2 regions of the Paenibacillus sp. RS8 genome follow, and region 1 is predicted to be linked to the other one. Evidence: a T-box and tRNA genes for the amino acid it is inferred to sense, from the RefSeq annotation. Region 1 holds a T-box; the other holds one or more tRNA genes.
What was found. A T-box is a leader RNA that pairs with one kind of tRNA and senses whether it is charged. The one in region 1 lies ahead of ileS (isoleucine--tRNA ligase), so its partner is inferred to be a tRNA-Ile.

Region 1 (9,530 bases):
TCCTCTTCCAGCTCTTTATCGATCAAGTTCTCATCAGCAACCGGATAATCTGCTAAATGCACGCTTTCTCCGCCGCCAAGGTTCGTGAAGATATCTTCAGACAACATCGGTGTAAATGGAGCCATCAAAGAGGCTGTCGTCAAAAGCACATGGGTCAGTGTACGATAAGCATCCAGCTTATCTTCACCTAGACCACTCCCCCAGAAACGGTCACGGGAACGACGGATATACCAGTTACTGAGCTCATCCACAAAGTTCTCAATCGCTTTGGACGTGTTTACGAAGTCATTTACCGCAAGTCCTTTATCTACCAAAAGAATCAAGCTGTTCAGACGGGATAGAATCCAGCGGTCCAGCTTATGTTCGGATACTTTAAAAGGATGATCGGCTGGATCGTAACCATCGATGCCTGCATAAAGCGTCAAGAACGCATGTGTATTCACCAGTGTATCTACAACTTTAGATTTGGTTTCCCCTACAAGACCACGGGAGAACCGTTTGTTGTTCCACGGTGCACTGTCAGACAGAATCGCCCAACGGAAAGCATCCGTTCCGTATTCATTCATGATTTCCCAAGGATCAATAACATTGCCTTTGGATTTGGACATTTTTTGACCGTTCTCGTCGAGGATATGGCCTGTAGCGATTACCGCTTTATATGGTGCTTTACCTTTAAACAAGGTAGATACTGCTAGCAAGCTATAGAACCATCCACGGGTCTGGTCGATCCCTTCACAGATCATATCCGCTGGATACTGATCATTCAGCTTATCTTCGTTCTCAAATGGATAGTGGCTTTGGGCAAAAGGCATTGAACCACTGTCAAACCAAACGTCGATAACTTCCGGTGTGCGAACCATCTCTGCACCTTCACTGAAAGGACTACGTAGCTTGATCTTATCTACAAAAGGCTTATGCAGCTCGATATCCTCAGGCACATCACCAATTGCCATCGCTCTCAGTTCTTCAATGCTGTGTGGAGCGAACTCTTTGCCCGTTTCTTGACATACCCAAACATTAAGCGGTGTACCCCAGTAACGATTACGGCTGATATTCCAGTCCACCAGTTCATCCAAGAACTTACCAAAACGGCCTTCGCGTACATGCTCAGGGTACCAATTTACGCTGTTGTTGTTAGCAATGAGCTGATCCTTGATCGCTGTAGTGTTGATGAACCAGCTGTCTGTTGCGTAATACAAGAGCGGTGTATCACAACGCCAGCAGAACGGATAGCTGTGCTCGTATTTTTCTTTACCGTAAAGTAATCCTTTTTCAGACAAAGCTTTAACGATATCCAAATCGCAATCTTTTACGAAGCGCCCGGCAAAATCAGACACTACATCGGTATACTTACCGGAATTATCAACCACGTTTACGAAGCTGATACCGTTCTCGCGGCAAGTCTTGTAGTCATCTTCACCATGCGCTGGTGCCATGTGTACGATCCCTGTACCGCTGGAATCTGTAACGAAGGAAGCACCTACGATGACATTGCTTTTCTCTGCTTTGATGTATCCGAAAGGAGGAGCGTAAGTTTTGCCGATAAACTCGGAACCTTTATGTGTCGAAAGGACGGTGTGCTCGCCTTTCATTACTTCTTCCACCAAATTCTTAGCAACGATGTACACACCATCTTCTTGTTGTACACGTACATAATCCATGTCAGGGTTCATGGCTAAAGCCATGTGCGCTGGCAATGTCCAAGGTGTAGTCGTCCAAGCTAGTACGTAGTCTCCACTGTCATCCAGTTTGAACTTTGCAGTCGCACTAAGATCCTTGACGGTTTTGTAGCCTTGAGCTACTTCGTGGGAGCTTAGGGTAGTCTGGCAGCTTGGGCAGTAAGGGCTAACGCGGTGTCCGCGATAGAGCAACCCTTTGTCATGCACCGTAGCCAAGATGTTCCACACGCTTTCGATATATGTGTTATCCAAGGTTACGTAAGGATTATCTAAATCCGTCCAGTATCCGATACCCTCTGTAAACTCGCGCCATTGCTTCTCGTAGCCGAAGACGCTGTCTTTACATTCCTGAATGAATTTCTCTACACCATATTCTTCGATCTCTTGTTTACCGGAGATCCCAAGCTTCTTTTGCACGCCTAGCTCTACTGGAAGACCATGTGTATCCCAGCCCGCTTTACGTACCACACGATAGCCTTTCATCGTTTGGTAACGACCGATGAAATCCTTGATTACACGGCCCAGCACGTGCCCGATATGCGGTGCACCGTTCGCTGTAGGAGGACCTTCGTAAAATACATAGTTCGGACGTCCTTCACGGTTCTCCATGGATTTGCGGAACGTATTTTCGTCGCTCCATTTCTTCAGTATGCGGACATCTCTTGCCCGCGCTTTTTCTCTGACATCTACTTTTTGCATGTGATGGTCAATCCTTTCATGATTTAGTCTCTGAGCGACCTTGCACAGCTGGTCGCACGTGCTTTTGTTCTTGGCACCCGAGCCGCGATCCCGCAGGGCAGCAGGGGCTCGGGGGGCCAATTCGCGATCTTGCGCAGCTGGTCGCTCACCGCTTTTGCCGTGAAGGCCCCGCAGGCGAACCCGCCAGGGGAGCCTAAGAAGGGCCGCTCCTTCAGCCACATGAGTCCGTTCGCTTCCACCACCGTACCCATTTGCACGAGGCTTTACTTTGCGGGTGTCCAGAGGGCGGCAGCCCTTGGGGTCCCCCTTAGCAAGGGGGATTTAGGGGGATGGCCCGCCCCGGAACAACAAAATAAGCGTCATCCCACCCCCAAAGGGGCGAGACGACGCTCGCGATACCACCCTAATTCTGCGCATGAGCACATCCTTAAGGGGAGTGTATTCAGCACAATCTCAGTCCCGCGCGTAAATCTCATGCACAGGTCCGGTGTAACGTCCGGCAGACGGCTAAGCTTACGCACGATCAACGCTTCAGCTTAACTTCTAGGGGAAGATCTTCCGGCAGGGTTCGAACAATCGGCTCTCAGCAATCGCCGACTCTCTGGAGAACGTTACCTTGTCGTACTTGTCCCGTCATCGAATACATATAAACATTATACAGATATGTTCTATTTATAGACTTTTTGAGTCTAAATGTCAACAACCGCTTGCCAAATCCGCAAATAGGAGCATACCTGCGATGGCGGAAGATCCTTTATTATGATCGATTTTAACGGAAAATAAAAATAGAGGGAATAACCCCCTCTATTTAGCCAATTCTGGTTTGAAATTATAAAAGTCCAAAATCCTTCCTACTCACAAACCAAATCAGCATTCATCACAATGATTAGATACGATGTAGAACATCATCCTTAAAAGTTACGTTCTCGCTCGCCTCACGACTCTCCAAGGCATTCCAGTCATCCTGTGACAACAGCTCCAGCTGAGCTTCCACCAATGTCCGGAAACGAGTACGATAGATTGAAGCTTGCTTGCGCAACTCTTCAGTCTCAATAGCAACTTTACGGGATTTGGATAACGCTTCGTTAATAATCCGATCTGCGTTCTTTTCCGCTTCCTTGATAATAAGCTGCGATTCCTTCTTGGAGTTGTTCTTCACATCATCTGCCGCTTCCTGAGCGACTAAGATCGTCTTCGATAAACTCTCTTCAATGTTCACAAAATGATCCAAACGCTCTTGAATGGACAAAAGCTGATTCTGCAGCTCTTTGTTCTCACGGATAACACTTTCGTAATCTTTAATTACTTGATCCAGAAATTCGTTGACCTCGTCCTCATCATAACCGCGAAGTCTCCGAGAGAACTCCTTGTTATGTATATCGAGCGGTGTTAATGGCATGCTGTGCACCTCCTAGAAATTTCGGACCTTCTAAGTCTCTGAACCATACCTGTGCAGCAGACAAAGAAGAAAGACTGTACTTCAAGTAAAGGCAGAGGATATATATCGACGATCCAACTGCCATTCATGGTTCGCCTCTTCTATAAAATATCGGCGTCCTGCTTTAAAAATGTTTGATTCCCTCGAAATAATCAATTTCGACAAGTAAAGCCGGATTCCTGCAAGGGATTCACACAAATTTACCAATTCGAACACGGTATCGGCCCTTTTTCGTCAAACTACCGACTTCTAAAACCTTGAAACGACCGAATCCTTGAATAGATACCATGTCACCATCTTTAAGTCCGCAGGAAGGGTCTTCCTCCACTTTCCAATTTACCCGAACGCGTCCAGCCTTGATGGGAGCAAGAATTTTGCTGCGGCTAAGCCGTGTTACATCTGCGGCAATGCCATCCAATCGTAGGGACGCTACAGTCAAATCCATCATTTCCAGCTTCACCTCACTATTACGCAAGGAAGAAAGTGGCAATACCTCCGTACTCACCTGTATCCGGTGTACTCCAGTTAAATTCATAGCTAGATAATCCGCAATATCTGCAGCTACCACCACATGACAGCCATCATCCAGAACATGAATGTCCCCGATTTTACCGCGTTTTACTCCGAGCCCTAGAATAGCACCCATGTAATCCCCATGCTCAAGCGCCAGAAACTTCTGTTCACCAGAGGTTATCGCAAGAACCTTCAGCTCCATATCCTCTTGATCCAGATCACGATAATCGGGAGCAACGAGCGCTCGCTTTCGTTCTGCCTCTGCATGCCCCCCCTCCCATCTGACAATTACATCAGGATGGCGGTTGACGAGACTTTGCAGAATAAAGCCTTGGCGCGGGTCTAGAAATTCGGTCAGTTTCGTCTCATGATATTCTCCGGCATGGGTAACCCATTCCCAAGCCTTGTCCACAAATTGTCTTTCATCGGGATGAAAATGCCCGTAAACTTCCGTCTTCATCACTTCTGCCTAAAAAATTAAGTGCAAAATGGATTTGAGTCCACCTGCCGCAAATTCCAAGACGAGTAGTGCAATGATCGGGGAAATATCAAGCGTACCGAAGAGTGGCGGAATAAACCGACGAAATGGTGTTAAATACGGTTCAACAAGCTTGCTTAGCAGTTCACCAATAAAATTATCACGAACGTTTGGCAACCACGACATCAGTACATAGAAAATAATCATGTAAAAATAAATATTGAAAAGCATATCAATAATCGAATCAATTTGGAGCAAAGCTCATTCACCTCATTCTGTTATATTCTGGATCGTCACCGAGGATTTCCGTGATAGCACCTTGAATTTCAACGGTATCTGGCGTGCACATAAATATATTGCCCCCAATTTTAGAGATTCCTCCCCCAAGGGCATAAACAGTTCCACTTAAAAAGTCAATAATTCTCATCGCTTGATCATTGCGAACACGCTGAAGATTGATCACTACCGTCCGGTGAGAACGGAGATGGTCCGCAATTTCCTGAGCCTCATCGTACGAACGTGGCTCATAAAGTACAACTTTTACATTCTTCTGCGAATGGATACTGACAACGTTGCCCCTTTGATTTTTGCGGGTTTCGACAGGGGCTGGCTCATACTCATCCTCTTCGTGGATTTGCTCCCGCTCCACAACTTCTTCTTCCTCCTGCAAGCCCAAAAAACTCATAAATCGGTTCATAACGCTCATCACGATCCCTCCTAATGGCCTACTAACACCGTACCTAGGCGTACCCAGGTAGCTCCTTCCTGTATCGCTACCTCAAAATCATTCGACATTCCCATCGATAGCTCCGTAATCGGCTCAGGTGTCAAAGCAAGTTGATTGAGCTCATCGCGCAGCTCACGAAGTCCGCGAAATACAGGACGGGTAAGCTCCGGATCACCTTCTAAAGGCGCCATTGTCATTAGTCCAATTACTTTTACACGGTCGAGACTAGCAATTTCACGTAAAAATCCAGGTACTGCCTCAGGCGACAGACCAAATTTCGTATCTTCTCCAGAGATGTTCACTTGAAGAAAGACATTCACTTCTTGATCTGCGGCAATCGCCTTTTTGTGTAATTCTTGTGCCAGGGATATCCGGTCCAAAGAGTGTATATATTGAAACTTGCCAATAACGTCTTTAACCTTATTGGTTTGCAAATGCCCGATAAAATGCCATGTCCCTTGGTCCCCTAAAACCTTCCATTTATGCTCAGCATCCTGCCAGCGACTCTCGGCAATATGCTCTAGGCCTGCCGTAAGTACGGAGGACACCATTTCCAGAGAAACATATTTCGTCACTGCGATTACCTTGACGTCATTTCGATCCCGGCCGCTTGCCGCGCAGGCACGTGCTACACGTTCCTCTACCTCAGCAATTCTCTCCTGCAGTGTTAAAGCCAACTTTCAACTCTCCTTTATTCCGATCCAGCTCGTCATCCTACCTGTAACCCCATTTTCTTTACGATAAGAAAAGAACAAATCCTGATTACAGCTTGTACACCAAGATGTACATTCGATATGAGTCGGCAAGATTCCTGCTTTAATCATAATGCGTCGATTCATTTCTTTCAAGTTTAGCATGTATTTGTTCTTATCTGTGTCAGATGTTCTGTATAGACCTACAGTGTCAGCTGTTTCTGTCAGCTTGCTCAGCTCATCCTCCAATTGGCGAACATGCTCCATCACATAATCATCCACCTCATAACAGCAGTCGCCAATGGACGGTCCGATCGCTGCAATAATGTCCTGCGGATGGCTTCCGTAAATGTTCTCCATTTTACTCACCATGGCGGCTGCAATCTGGGCCACAGTTCCCTTCCAACCGGCATGCGCAAGACCGACGACTTGATGCACTGGATCATAAAAGTAAAGAGGCACGCAATCCGCATAAAAAGAAGTCAGCAAAACTCCCGGTACATCCGTAAGTAAACCATCCGTTGCCTGAAATGCCGAGGCTCTATCCTTTTGCCCACGACCACGATCAGCTTCCCTTACCACTGCTATTTCTGCTCCATGGGTTTGTTCTCCACAGGTCCAAGCTTCCGGCTTGAAATCAAGCGCTTCAGCAAGTGCCCTACGATTCTTTAAAACATCATCTGGAGCATCCCCAACATGAAATGCACAATTCAGGCTGTCATAAGGCTCTTTGCTAGCCCCTCCCTGTCTACCGGTAAAACCTGCTGTAATTTCTTTATGCTTCACACGCCAAGGCTCCAGATGGAGCAGCATAAGTGTTTCCTTTCCCTGCACAAACGGTTCCATTTCCTCACCTCCGCCTTAGTGTACCACATGTAAATACCCCCACAAAATGCCGATTAAGCTAGAAAGCTCAATTTATTAACTTTTTAAGCTATGTCATTTCGAATCTTTTTATAAAAAAACAAAAAACGCACCTAATTAATAAGTGCGCCGTTCGCTTCGGTCCCCTCGTTCCCCTCGTTCCAGATACATCGTCTCCCGCTCGTCCTGCCCTTGAGGCATTCTTGATTCCTCAATCTTCACAAGCACTACATCAGACCCGATTTTGACAATATTTCGCCATGGAATAATCAGATCTGTTCCACCTCCGAACAATCCCATAAACCGAGTGTATCCGGGAATTACGATGGCATCAATAACACCACGGCGTAAATCAAGCTCCAAGTCGCTGATTTGGCCCAGCCGCTTACCGTCCACAATGTTAATAACGTCCTTAGTCTGAAAATCAGAGATTTTCATTTTTTTAGCTGATCCTACATAATCCTCGTTCATTTCACCACCCCTGTACAATCAGACCTACAGTCCAATATATGTTATGAAAGCTTGGCCACATGCATGAAAAATCCCCACAAGTATATACTTCCTGAAACCATAAAAAGAGGAGATCACCTAGAATCCTTAAACGGATTCTAGATATCTCCTCATTTCAGACGATTTAAGACTTCACATGCTTTTGCATTTGCTGAATCGCAGATTTCTCTAGGCGTGAGACCTGTGCCTGTGAGATACCAATCTCATCTGCGACCTCCATTTGAGTCTTTCCTTCGAAAAACCGCATGGATAAAATTCGTTTCTCCCGCTGACCTAGCTTTCGCATCGCTTCACGTAAGGCGATTTCTTCGATCCACGACACATCCTTATTCTTATCATCGCTAATCTGGTCCATTACATAAATAGGATCGCCACCGTCATGATAGATCGGTTCGAATAAGGACACTGGATCCTGAATAGCATCAAGGGCAAAGACTACATCTTCCTTCGGTACACCAAGCGCTTCAGAAATTTCGAATATCGTCGGTTCCCGCGAATTCTGATTGGTCAGACTATCGCGTACCTGCAGCGCCTTGTAAGCAATGTCTCTGAGTGAACGCGATACTCGTATTGGGTTGTTATCACGCAAGTAGCGGCGGATCTCACCAATAATCATCGGAACCGCATATGTGGAGAACTTAACGTTTTGTGATAAATCGAAATTATCGATGGCTTTCATCAGACCGATGCAGCCCACCTGAAACAAATCGTCAACAAATTCTCCCCTGTTATTAAACCTCTGGATAACACTTAGAACGAGCCTAAGATTACCATTTACCAATTTCTCTCTGGCGGATCGCTCGCCCTGCTGCTGCAGCGAAGTGAACAGTTGCCGCATTTCCACGTTCGTTAGAACAGGCAGCTTAGCAGTATCCACACCGCAAATCTCGACTTTATTTCGGGTCATGATGATTTACCTCCCAAGGAGAAACATTACTGTACATTATCTCCCGGGCTGGCCATTTTATTCCTTGCTAATTTCACCCTACACCATCTTGTTAAACTCCTTACGTAGCCGCTTAATAATTCGTTTCTCCAGACGAGAAATGTAAGATTGGGAAATACCAAGCAGATCCGCCACATCTTTTTGTGTCTTTTCTTCGCCTCCACGCAGTCCGAATCGCAGCTCCATAATGAGTCTTTCTCGTTCGCTCAGCTTTTCCAGCGCCTTCTGCAGCAGCTTGCGATCGACCTGTTCTTCAATGTTTCGGTAAATGGTATCATTTTCAGTTCCTAATACGTCTGAGAGCAGCAGCTCATTACCATCCCAATCAATATTAAGAGGTTCATCAAAAGAAACCTCACTCCGTGTCTTACTATTACGCCGCAAATACATCAAAATTTCATTCTCTATGCAGCGAGATGCATACGTAGCTAGTTTTATTTTTTTCTCGGGATCAAATGTGTTCACCGCCTTGATTAATCCGATAGCCCCTATCGAAACCAGGTCTTCAATATTGATTCCGGTATTCTCAAATTTGCGAGCGATATATACTACGAGGCGCAGGTTACGCTCAATCAGCATGGCACGAACAGCTGCATCACCGCTGGATAGCCGCTGAAGCAGATACTCTTCTTCTTCCCGTGTCAGCGGTGGAGGAAGAGCCTCGCTCCCGCCAATATAATAGATTTCCTGACTCTTCAGCCCCAGTAGAAACAGCATGCGGTAATATTGCAGCTGCAGAGCAATTTTCCATTTGATCATTATTGTTCCTCCTCCAAGAAGTACACGGTTCGCATATGAAGCTTTCAATTCCCGCTTTCAGCCCTCAAAAGTTTAGCTCAGCTAGATTTAAGATTAGGAAGGTAGTGCTGCATCAGTAGTGCTCTCTCCTTGAGTTAAATCCGGATGAATGATCGCCCGATAGGCTCCATCTCCAGACAGTGTCCCGCCATCCAGCCCAATTAAGACTCTTTTACTATAAAAGGT
Region 2 (9,530 bases), 2.8 Mb from region 1:
TACAATATTAAGGAAGCAGCAGGCTCACCGACAGAAACAGGAGCATACTATTCTTATGATTACAGCAATGCGCACTTTGTAGTCTTGAACACGAATGAAAATTCGGACGAATATGCTAACTTCAGCAAAGCACAGTTGGATTGGATGAAGGCCGATGTAAAAGCAGCGAAGGCTGCTGGAGCGAAGTGGATTATCGTCGCTATGCATAAAGGACCATACACAACCTCTAACCACGCTACTGACAAAGATATTATGGGTGCAAATGGAGAAAGAGCGAAAGTCGCTCCAATGATGGCTGAACTGGGCATTGACTTGGTTCTTCAAGGCCACGATCATATTTATGCACGGACGAAGCCAATCAAGGCTGACGGAACTGCAGCAGACACAGTGAAGATCAAGGAAAGCTTCAATGGTCAAACTGTGGAGTACACAGTAAACCCAGATGGAACGATCTATCTGATTCCAGCTACAGCAGGAGCGAAGGTTTACTACAAGAACATGAAACCTGAGTTGGGAGATGCGTATTATAACCTCTTTGAAGTAGCCAACGAGAATACAGCTGCTAAATACGGAGCGGACCCAAGTGATGCTACGCGTCCAATGCGCGGTCAAGTTCAGACCTTTGTTGGTATCACTGTAGATGCAGGGAAGCTGACAGCTGTATCTTATGAGATTGATCAGAATGTTAATGATGCTAAACCATATGTTCTTGAAGAGTTCGGCATTGTTAAAGGTGATGAGAATGGTGGAGTTACACCAACACCAACACCGACGCCAACAACAGAGCCGACAACAGCACCAACAACAGCACCAACAACAGCGCCAACAACAGCGCCAACAACAGCACCAACAACAGCACCAACAACAAAACCGACAGCAACACCAACGCCAACAGTAGCGCCAACAACAACACCAGCACCAACAACGGCGCCTTCCCCAACTGCAACGCCAGTTAGTAAGCCATCTTTAACGGATACTAGCAATCACTGGGCAGCTGCTGTTATCGAGAAAGCAGTAGCAGCTGGTTTTGTTAGTGGTTATCCGGATGATACTTTCCGTCCGAATCAGAAAGTAAATCGGGTTGAATTTATCACAATGCTGGCGCGTGCTTTGCAATTGCCGGACAATGGTGATACATCAGGCTTTAAGGATTCTGCGAAGATTCCAGCATGGGCAAAGTCTTTTGTAGCACAGGCTGTATCTTTGCAAATTATCAGTGGCTATGATGATGGGACATTCCGTCCTACACAGGAGCTGACGCGTACAGAATTAGCAGTTATGGTTGTTCGTGCTCTTGGCATTACAGTAGATCCTAAAGCGACATTAACCTTCAATGATGCTAAGGATGTACCAGCATGGGCTGTGCCGTATATTGCAGCAGCAGCGAAATCAGGCCTTGTGAATGGTGTAGGGCAGAATAAATTTGCACCTAACCAGAAGGCAACAAGAGCAGAGGCAGTTACTATAATCCTTTCCTTGTTAGAAAAAGGGCAGAAATAAACTAGTATCAGTGTGAAATGAACTCAAGCTTAGTAAGTATCAAACAAAGGGGCTCAGCTTATCTGCTGGGCCTCCTTTGTGTTTATTGCGGTTTTTAGAAGAACTATTACACTGTTCAAACCCTTACTAAAGTAAGCGGAGGCGGAAGATGATGAATTAGCGGAAATGCGAAGTAATATTAATTTATAAAAAAGTGTTGCAATCAATCTCTATACATGATATATTCTAAGTCCGGCCAAGAAATACACATGCCGAGCTCGAAAAAGAAGTTAAAAAAGAGCTTGACATTAAATAGCCGAACATGATATAGTATAAGAGTTGCTGCTGAGACATTAAATGGCGTCAACGAGAACTTGATCTTTGAAAACTGAACAACGAGTGAGTAGGAAATCACGAAAGTGAAATCCAAAACTGATGAGTTTCACAGCGTATTTCACGCTTTTGAAATTTCATCGTGAGAATTAATTTTCTCGTCAGATGTTTCAAAATGAGCATATCGCTCTTTTCAATACTAATTGGAGAGTTTGATCCTGGCTCAGGACGAACGCTGGCGGCGTGCCTAATACATGCAAGTCGAGCGGAGTCATTTTGAAAGCTTGCTTTCAAAATGACTTAGCGGCGGACGGGTGAGTAACACGTAGGCAACCTGCCCCTTAGACTGGGATAACTACCGGAAACGGTAGCTAATACCGGATAATTTCTTTTTTCTCCTGAAGAAAGAATGAAAGACGGAGCAATCTGTCACTGAGGGATGGGCCTGCGGCGCATTAGCTAGTTGGTGGGGTAACGGCCCACCAAGGCGACGATGCGTAGCCGACCTGAGAGGGTGAACGGCCACACTGGGACTGAGACACGGCCCAGACTCCTACGGGAGGCAGCAGTAGGGAATCTTCCGCAATGGACGAAAGTCTGACGGAGCAACGCCGCGTGAGTGATGAAGGTTTTCGGATCGTAAAGCTCTGTTGCCAGGGAAGAACGTCCGGTAGAGTAACTGCTATCGGAGTGACGGTACCTGAGAAGAAAGCCCCGGCTAACTACGTGCCAGCAGCCGCGGTAATACGTAGGGGGCAAGCGTTGTCCGGAATTATTGGGCGTAAAGCGCGCGCAGGCGGTCATTTAAGTCTGGTGTTTAAACCTTGGGCTCAACCTGAGGTCGCACTGGAAACTGGGTGACTTGAGTACAGAAGAGGAAAGTGGAATTCCACGTGTAGCGGTGAAATGCGTAGATATGTGGAGGAACACCAGTGGCGAAGGCGACTTTCTGGGCTGTAACTGACGCTGAGGCGCGAAAGCGTGGGGAGCAAACAGGATTAGATACCCTGGTAGTCCACGCCGTAAACGATGAGTGCTAGGTGTTAGGGGTTTCGATACCCTTGGTGCCGAAGTTAACACAGTAAGCACTCCGCCTGGGGAGTACGGTCGCAAGACTGAAACTCAAAGGAATTGACGGGGACCCGCACAAGCAGTGGAGTATGTGGTTTAATTCGAAGCAACGCGAAGAACCTTACCAGGTCTTGACATCCCTCTGAATCTGCTAGAGATAGCAGCGGCCTTCGGGACAGAGGAGACAGGTGGTGCATGGTTGTCGTCAGCTCGTGTCGTGAGATGTTGGGTTAAGTCCCGCAACGAGCGCAACCCTTAACTTTAGTTGCCAGCAAGTAATGTTGGGCACTCTAGAGTGACTGCCGGTGACAAACCGGAGGAAGGTGGGGATGACGTCAAATCATCATGCCCCTTATGACCTGGGCTACACACGTACTACAATGGCCGGTACAACGGGAAGCGAAGCCGCGAGGTGGAGCCAATCCCATCAAAGCCGGTCTCAGTTCGGATTGCAGGCTGCAACTCGCCTGCATGAAGTCGGAATTGCTAGTAATCGCGGATCAGCATGCCGCGGTGAATACGTTCCCGGGTCTTGTACACACCGCCCGTCACACCACGAGAGTTTACAACACCCGAAGTCGGTGGGGTAACCCGCAAGGGAGCCAGCCGCCGAAGGTGGGGTAGATGATTGGGGTGAAGTCGTAACAAGGTAGCCGTATCGGAAGGTGCGGCTGGATCACCTCCTTTCTATGGAGAATCGTCTTCTGCAATGAAGACATTCAAATCGGGAGTTAAACTTCCACAATCTCAGGTTTAGGCCTGTTACTCACTCGTTGCTCAGTTTTGAGAGTTTAAGCTCTCAGTAAGACTTGATCCTTGAAAACTGGATACCGAAACGAATTTGCGTTTTAGAACATCTTTTAGCAACTTGTGCAAACAAGTAAATGTTATTAGTGAGATGATTCCAAAAGAGATATCGTATGATATTTTCCTGCGGAAAAATCAAGGTTAAGCTAATAAGAGCACACGGAGGATGCCTAGGCGCCAGGAGCCGACGAAGGACGTGGCGAACAACGAAACTGCCTCGGGGAGCTGTAAGCAAGCTTTGATCCGGGGGTGTCCGAATGGGGAAACCCAGCTGTGGTAATTCGCAGTTACTCACATCTGAATACATAGGGTGTGTAGAGGCAGACCAGGGGAACTGAAACATCTAAGTACCCTGAGGAAGAGAAAACAATAGTGATTCCGTCAGTAGCGGCGAGCGAACGCGGAACAGCCTAAACCTAAGAGCTTGCTCTTAGGGGTTGTGGGACGTCTCACATGGAGTTACAAAGGAATATGGTAGGTGAAGAGGTCTGGAAAGGCCCGCGATAGAGGTAAAAGCCCTGTAACCTAAACTGTGTTCTCTCCGAGACGGATCCCGAGTAGTGCGGGGCACGTGAAACCCCGTATGAATCCAGCAGGACCATCTGCTAAGGCTAAATACTACCTGGCGACCGATAGTGAAACAGTACCGTGAGGGAAAGGTGAAAAGCACCCCGGAAGGGGAGTGAAATAGAACCTGAAACCGTGTGCTTACAAAAAGTCAGAGCCCTATCTATGGGTGATGGCGTGCCTTTTGTAGAATGAACCGGCGAGTTACGTTTAACATGCAAGGTTAAGTCGAGAAGACGGAGCCGCAGCGAAAGCGAGTCTGAATAGGGCGACTCAGTATGTGGACGTAGACCCGAAACCGTGTGATCTACCCCTGTCCAGGGTGAAGGTGCGGTAACACGCACTGGAGGCCCGAACCCACGCACGTTGAAAAGTGCGGGGATGAGGTGGGGGTAGCGGAGAAATTCCAATCGAACTCGGAGATAGCTGGTTCTCCCCGAAATAGCTTTAGGGCTAGCCTCGGTATAAGAGTAGTGGAGGTAGAGCACTGATTGGGTGCGGGGTCCGCAAGGATTACCAAGCTCAGTCAAACTCCGAATGCCATATACTTATTGCCGGGAGTCAGACAGTGAGTGCTAAGATCCATTGTCAAAAGGGAAACAGCCCAGACCATCAGCTAAGGTCCCCAAGTGTGTGTTAAGTGGGAAAGGATGTGGAGTTGCACAGACAACCAGGATGTTGGCTTAGAAGCAGCCACCATTGAAAGAGTGCGTAATAGCTCACTGGTCGAGTGACTCTGCGCCGAAAATGTAACGGGGCTAAACACACCACCGAAGCTATGGCTAGATACGTATGTATCTGGGGTAGGGGAGCGTTGTATGTGGGTTGAAGGTGTACCGTAAGGAGCGCTGGACAGCATACAAGTGAGAATGCCGGTATGAGTAACGAAAAGATCAGTGAGAATCTGATCCGCCGAAAGCCCAAGGTTTCCTGAGGAAGGCTCGTCCGCTCAGGGTAAGTCGGGACCTAAGGCGAGGCCGAAAGGCGTAGTCGAAGGACAACAGTTTGAAATTACTGTACCACCGTAATCCGCTATGAGCGATGGGGTGACGCAGGAGGGTAGTGACGCGGACTGATGGATATGTCCGTCTAAGCAGTGAGGCTGATGTGTAGGAAAATCCGCACATCATTAAGGCTGGGCTGTGATGGGGAGCGAAAATTGTAGTAGCGAAGGTCATGATCTCACACTGCCAAGAAAAGCCTCTAGCCAGGAGAAGGTGCCCGTACCGCAAACCGACACAGGTAGGCGAGAAGAGAATTCTAAGGCGCGCGGAAGAACTCTCGTTAAGGAACTCGGCAAAATGACCCCGTAACTTCGGGAGAAGGGGTGCCCCGGTAGTGTGAATAGCACGAGGGGGCCGCAGTGAAAAGGCCCAAGCGACTGTTTAGCAAAAACACAGGTCTGTGCGAAGCCGCAAGGCGAAGTATACGGGCTGACGCCTGCCCGGTGCTGGAAGGTTAAGGGGAGTGGTTAGGGGTAACCCGAAGCTATGAACCGAAGCCCCAGTAAACGGCGGCCGTAACTATAACGGTCCTAAGGTAGCGAAATTCCTTGTCAGGTAAATTCTGACCCGCACGAATGGCGTAACGACTTGGGCGCTGTCTCAACGAGAGATCCGGTGAAATTTTAATACCTGTGAAGATGCAGGTTACCCGCGACAAGACGGAAAGACCCCATGGAGCTTTACTGCAGCTTGATATTGAATTTGGGTACGATCTGTACAGGATAGGTGGGAGCCGTAGAAATCGGAGCGCAAGCTTCGGTGGAGGCGCCGTTGGGATACCACCCTGATCGTATCTAGGTTCTAACCTAGTGCCCTAATCGGGTACGGGGACCGTGTCAGGCGGGCAGTTTGACTGGGGCGGTCGCCTCCTAAAGAGTAACGGAGGCGTTCCAAGGTTCCCTCAGAATGGTTGGAAATCATTCGAAGAGTGCAAAGGCATAAGGGAGCTTGACTGCGAGACCTACAAGTCGAGCAGGGACGAAAGTCGGACTTAGTGATCCGGTGGTACCGCATGGAAGGGCCATCGCTCAACGGATAAAAGCTACCCTGGGGATAACAGGCTTATCTCCCCCAAGAGTCCACATCGACGGGGAGGTTTGGCACCTCGATGTCGGCTCATCGCATCCTGGGGCTGAAGTAGGTCCCAAGGGTTGGGCTGTTCGCCCATTAAAGCGGTACGCGAGCTGGGTTCAGAACGTCGTGAGACAGTTCGGTCCCTATCTGTCGTGGGCGCAGGAAATTTGAGAGGAGCTGTCCTTAGTACGAGAGGACCGGGATGGACGTACCGCTGGTGCACCAGTTGTTCCGCCAGGAGCATGGCTGGGTAGCTACGTACGGACGGGATAAGCGCTGAAAGCATCTAAGCGTGAAGCCCCCCTCAAGATGAGATTTCCCAATTAGTAAGACCCCTTGAAGACGACGAGGTAGATAGGTTGGAGGTGGAAGTGCAGTAATGCATGGAGCTGACCAATACTAATCGGTCGAGGGCTTATCCTATACTTAAAATGCAAATTCAATTCGGATTCAGTTTTCAGGCGATTAAGCCTGAGCATTACGCTGTAATGCCCGTTTGGTGGCGATAGCGGAGGGGTTCCACGCGTACCCATCCCGAACACGACCGTTAAGCCCTCCAGCGCCGATGGTACTTGGACCGAAGGGTCCTGGGAGAGTAGGACGCCGCCAAGCGGACAACCACATTACCCGTGGTATTTTTTTTGCCCTTAATATTCGTATGTCTTAAAAGGGCCTTTAGCTCAGCTGGTTAGAGCGCACCCCTGATAAGGGTGAGGTCGGTGGTTCGAGTCCACTAAGGCCCACCATATTCCCTGATAGCTCAGTTGGTAGAGCACTCGACTGTTAATCGAGTTGTCACAGGTTCGAGTCCTGTTCGGGGAGCCATTTATGGAGAGGTGTCCGAGTTTGGCCGAAGGAGCACGATTGGAAATCGTGTAGGCGCCACAAGCGTCTCGAGGGTTCGAATCCCTCTCTCTCCGCCATGAATTTACTTCCCTGTTAGGGATGAGAAGCCTTGGTGGTTCGTTGAAGCATAAGCTTCGTTAGGAATGCTTCGCAATCTCGATAGTAGTGAGAGTATCCCTCTCTCTCCGCCATAAAGTTTATTAGCATGGCCCGTTGGTCAAGGGGTTAAGACACCTCCCTTTCACGGAGGTAACATGGGTTCGAATCCCATACGGGTCATAACATGGAGGCTTAGCTCAGCTGGGAGAGCATCTGCCTTACAAGCAGAGGGTCGGGGGTTCGATCCCCTCAGCCTCCACCATATTCATTTAAGAACGACGCGGGGTGGAGCAGCCCGGTAGCTCGTCGGGCTCATAACCCGAAGGCCGCAGGTTCAAATCCTGCCCCCGCAACCAATTTACATTTATGCATTATGTCTGTGGAACCGTGGTGTAGTTGGCCTAACATGCCTGCCTGTCACGCAGGAGATCGCGAGTTCGAATCTCGTCGGTTCCGCCATTTAGTTAATTATTGTTGGGGATTAGCCAAGCGGTAAGGCAACGGACTTTGACTCCGTCATGCATAGGTTCAAATCCTATATCCCCAGCCATTTATGAGAGCCATTAGCTCAGTTGGTAGAGCACCTGACTTTTAATCAGGGTGTCGAAGGTTCGAGTCCTTCATGGCTCACCATTATTTTTAAAGTGTGCGCGTGTGGCGGAATGGCAGACGCACCAGACTTAGGATCTGGCGTTTCACGACGTGGGGGTTCAAGTCCCTTCACGCGCACCATATTTTGCGGAAGTGGCTCAGCGGTAGAGCATCGCCTTGCCAAGGCGAGGGTCGCGGGTTCGATTCCCGTCTTCCGCTCCATAATTTTTGCGCCCTTAGCTCAGCTGGATAGAGCGTTTGACTACGAATCAAAAGGCCGGGAGTTCGAATCTCTCAGGGCGCGCCATTTTTATTAATAAGTCATTACATGTTTTGACGGGATGTAGCTCAGCTTGGTAGAGCACCTGGTTTGGGACCAGGGGGTCGCATGTTCAAATCGTGTCATCCCGATTTTATACCTTTGCGGGTGTAGTTCAATGGTAGAACTTCAGCCTTCCAAGCTGATAGCGTGGGTTCGATTCCCATCACCCGCTTATAATTAAGAAACACCTGTCTATTATAGGCAGGTGTTTTTTTGTATAGTTACATTCATATGGATACAATAGAACTTAGGGCTTTTAGTTGAGGAGGTAGCTATGTTTGAATTCGAAGCTAAATTAGTGCGACCTGATGCAAGTGGGAGCTGGACTTATCTTAACGTCCCTTTTGATGCCGAACAAATATTTGAAACAAAGTCCAGGGTACAGGTAAAAGGAACTGTAAATGGAATCCCCTATAGAGGAACGCTTATGCCCCATGGAAACGGAAAGTATTTTATGGTGGTAAAGAAAGAACTACGGGATCTAGCCAAAGCTCAACCTGGTGATATTGTGCGTGTGACGATGGAGCAGGATCATCAATTACGAGAGGTAGAAGCTCCAGAGGATTTCCTTGATGCGCTGAGTAGCCATGAGCAGGCAGAAGCTTATTACAACGGTCTGGCTTATTCTTATCAGAAGGAATATGTATCTTGGATCGAAGCGGCGAAAAGACCTGAAACCAGAGCATCTCGTATCGAGAAATCAGTTAGCAAGCTCGCAGATGGATTGAGGCTAAAATAAAAATACGAATAATCGATGCAAGGTATGAACATAAGAACAGCGTCCCTTTCCCGTCATAAGGAAGAGGACGCTGTTTACGTTGGTGGATATGCGTGGGTTGGCTTAAATAAGAACGGCTACCTCACCACAATTCACAAACTTAATACTTTCGATCATTACCGACAGTTCACCTGAAGGTATGGCTAACTGGCATGTGCTACCGATCTGAGCTAACAGTAGCTGCATGCCAATAGGCGAGAACATTGAAATCTTGTTATCATTGGGTTCAGCCTGGTTTGGAAATACGATGGTGTAGGTATCTGTAGTATTGTCGTCTAAGTAACGAAGCTGAAGCTGACTTCCAATCAATACGAGTGAGTTCAATTCTTCTCCATTAAAACGGGATAGTAATTGTTCCAGCTCGGAGCAATAACGGGACAGCAACGTTTCAGCATGGCTTCTTTGTTTACTTCGTTCCGGGAAATATTGATTTAGAAATGCGATTTTTTCCTCATCAAAATATATAAGCTGCTGGACCAATTGTGTCCTTGAGCCTTCATAAATTAGACTATGGTTCATAGTAGATTTCACCCCCTCTAAGTAGCACATTCTTTGCAAA

Region 2: it has a tRNA-Ile gene. The T-box ahead of ileS (isoleucine--tRNA ligase) is inferred to sense a tRNA for this amino acid. The anticodon was not compared.

Annotation. Positions count from the first base shown of each region.
Region 1 covers NZ_CP168131.1:6,785,371-6,794,900, forward strand. Annotated here, with positions in the region: gene ileS (isoleucine--tRNA ligase) at 1-2,378, opposite strand, end outside; T-box leader at 2,750-3,024, opposite strand; gene ACDZ28_RS31820 (DivIVA domain-containing protein) at 3,265-3,777, opposite strand; gene ACDZ28_RS31825 (RNA-binding protein) at 4,007-4,789, opposite strand; gene ACDZ28_RS31830 (YggT family protein) at 4,799-5,038, opposite strand; gene ACDZ28_RS31835 (cell division protein SepF) at 5,073-5,513, opposite strand; gene ACDZ28_RS31840 (YggS family pyridoxal phosphate-dependent enzyme) at 5,525-6,211, opposite strand; gene pgeF (peptidoglycan editing factor PgeF) at 6,215-7,072, opposite strand; gene ACDZ28_RS31850 (YlmC/YmxH family sporulation protein) at 7,208-7,561, opposite strand; gene sigG (RNA polymerase sporulation sigma factor SigG) at 7,725-8,507, opposite strand; gene sigE (RNA polymerase sporulation sigma factor SigE) at 8,586-9,305, opposite strand; gene spoIIGA (sigma-E processing peptidase SpoIIGA) at 9,399-9,530, opposite strand, start outside.
Region 2 covers NZ_CP168131.1:2,507,198-2,516,727, forward strand. Annotated here, with positions in the region: gene ACDZ28_RS12515 (S-layer homology domain-containing protein) at 1-1,500, shown strand, start outside; rRNA gene ACDZ28_RS12520 (16S ribosomal RNA) at 2,013-3,570, shown strand; rRNA gene ACDZ28_RS12525 (23S ribosomal RNA) at 3,830-6,758, shown strand; rRNA gene rrf (5S ribosomal RNA) at 6,831-6,947, shown strand; tRNA gene ACDZ28_RS12535 (tRNA-Ile) at 7,005-7,081, shown strand; tRNA gene ACDZ28_RS12540 (tRNA-Asn) at 7,085-7,160, shown strand; tRNA gene ACDZ28_RS12545 (tRNA-Ser) at 7,166-7,258, shown strand; tRNA gene ACDZ28_RS12550 (tRNA-Glu) at 7,389-7,460, shown strand; tRNA gene ACDZ28_RS12555 (tRNA-Val) at 7,467-7,542, shown strand; tRNA gene ACDZ28_RS12560 (tRNA-Met) at 7,560-7,636, shown strand; tRNA gene ACDZ28_RS12565 (tRNA-Asp) at 7,662-7,739, shown strand; tRNA gene ACDZ28_RS12570 (tRNA-Gln) at 7,756-7,830, shown strand; tRNA gene ACDZ28_RS12575 (tRNA-Lys) at 7,838-7,913, shown strand; tRNA gene ACDZ28_RS12580 (tRNA-Leu) at 7,929-8,012, shown strand; tRNA gene ACDZ28_RS12585 (tRNA-Gly) at 8,019-8,093, shown strand; tRNA gene ACDZ28_RS12590 (tRNA-Arg) at 8,102-8,178, shown strand; tRNA gene ACDZ28_RS12595 (tRNA-Pro) at 8,209-8,282, shown strand; tRNA gene ACDZ28_RS12600 (tRNA-Gly) at 8,295-8,365, shown strand; gene ACDZ28_RS12605 (YdeI/OmpD-associated family protein) at 8,468-8,932, shown strand; gene ACDZ28_RS12610 (GreA/GreB family elongation factor) at 9,035-9,490, opposite strand.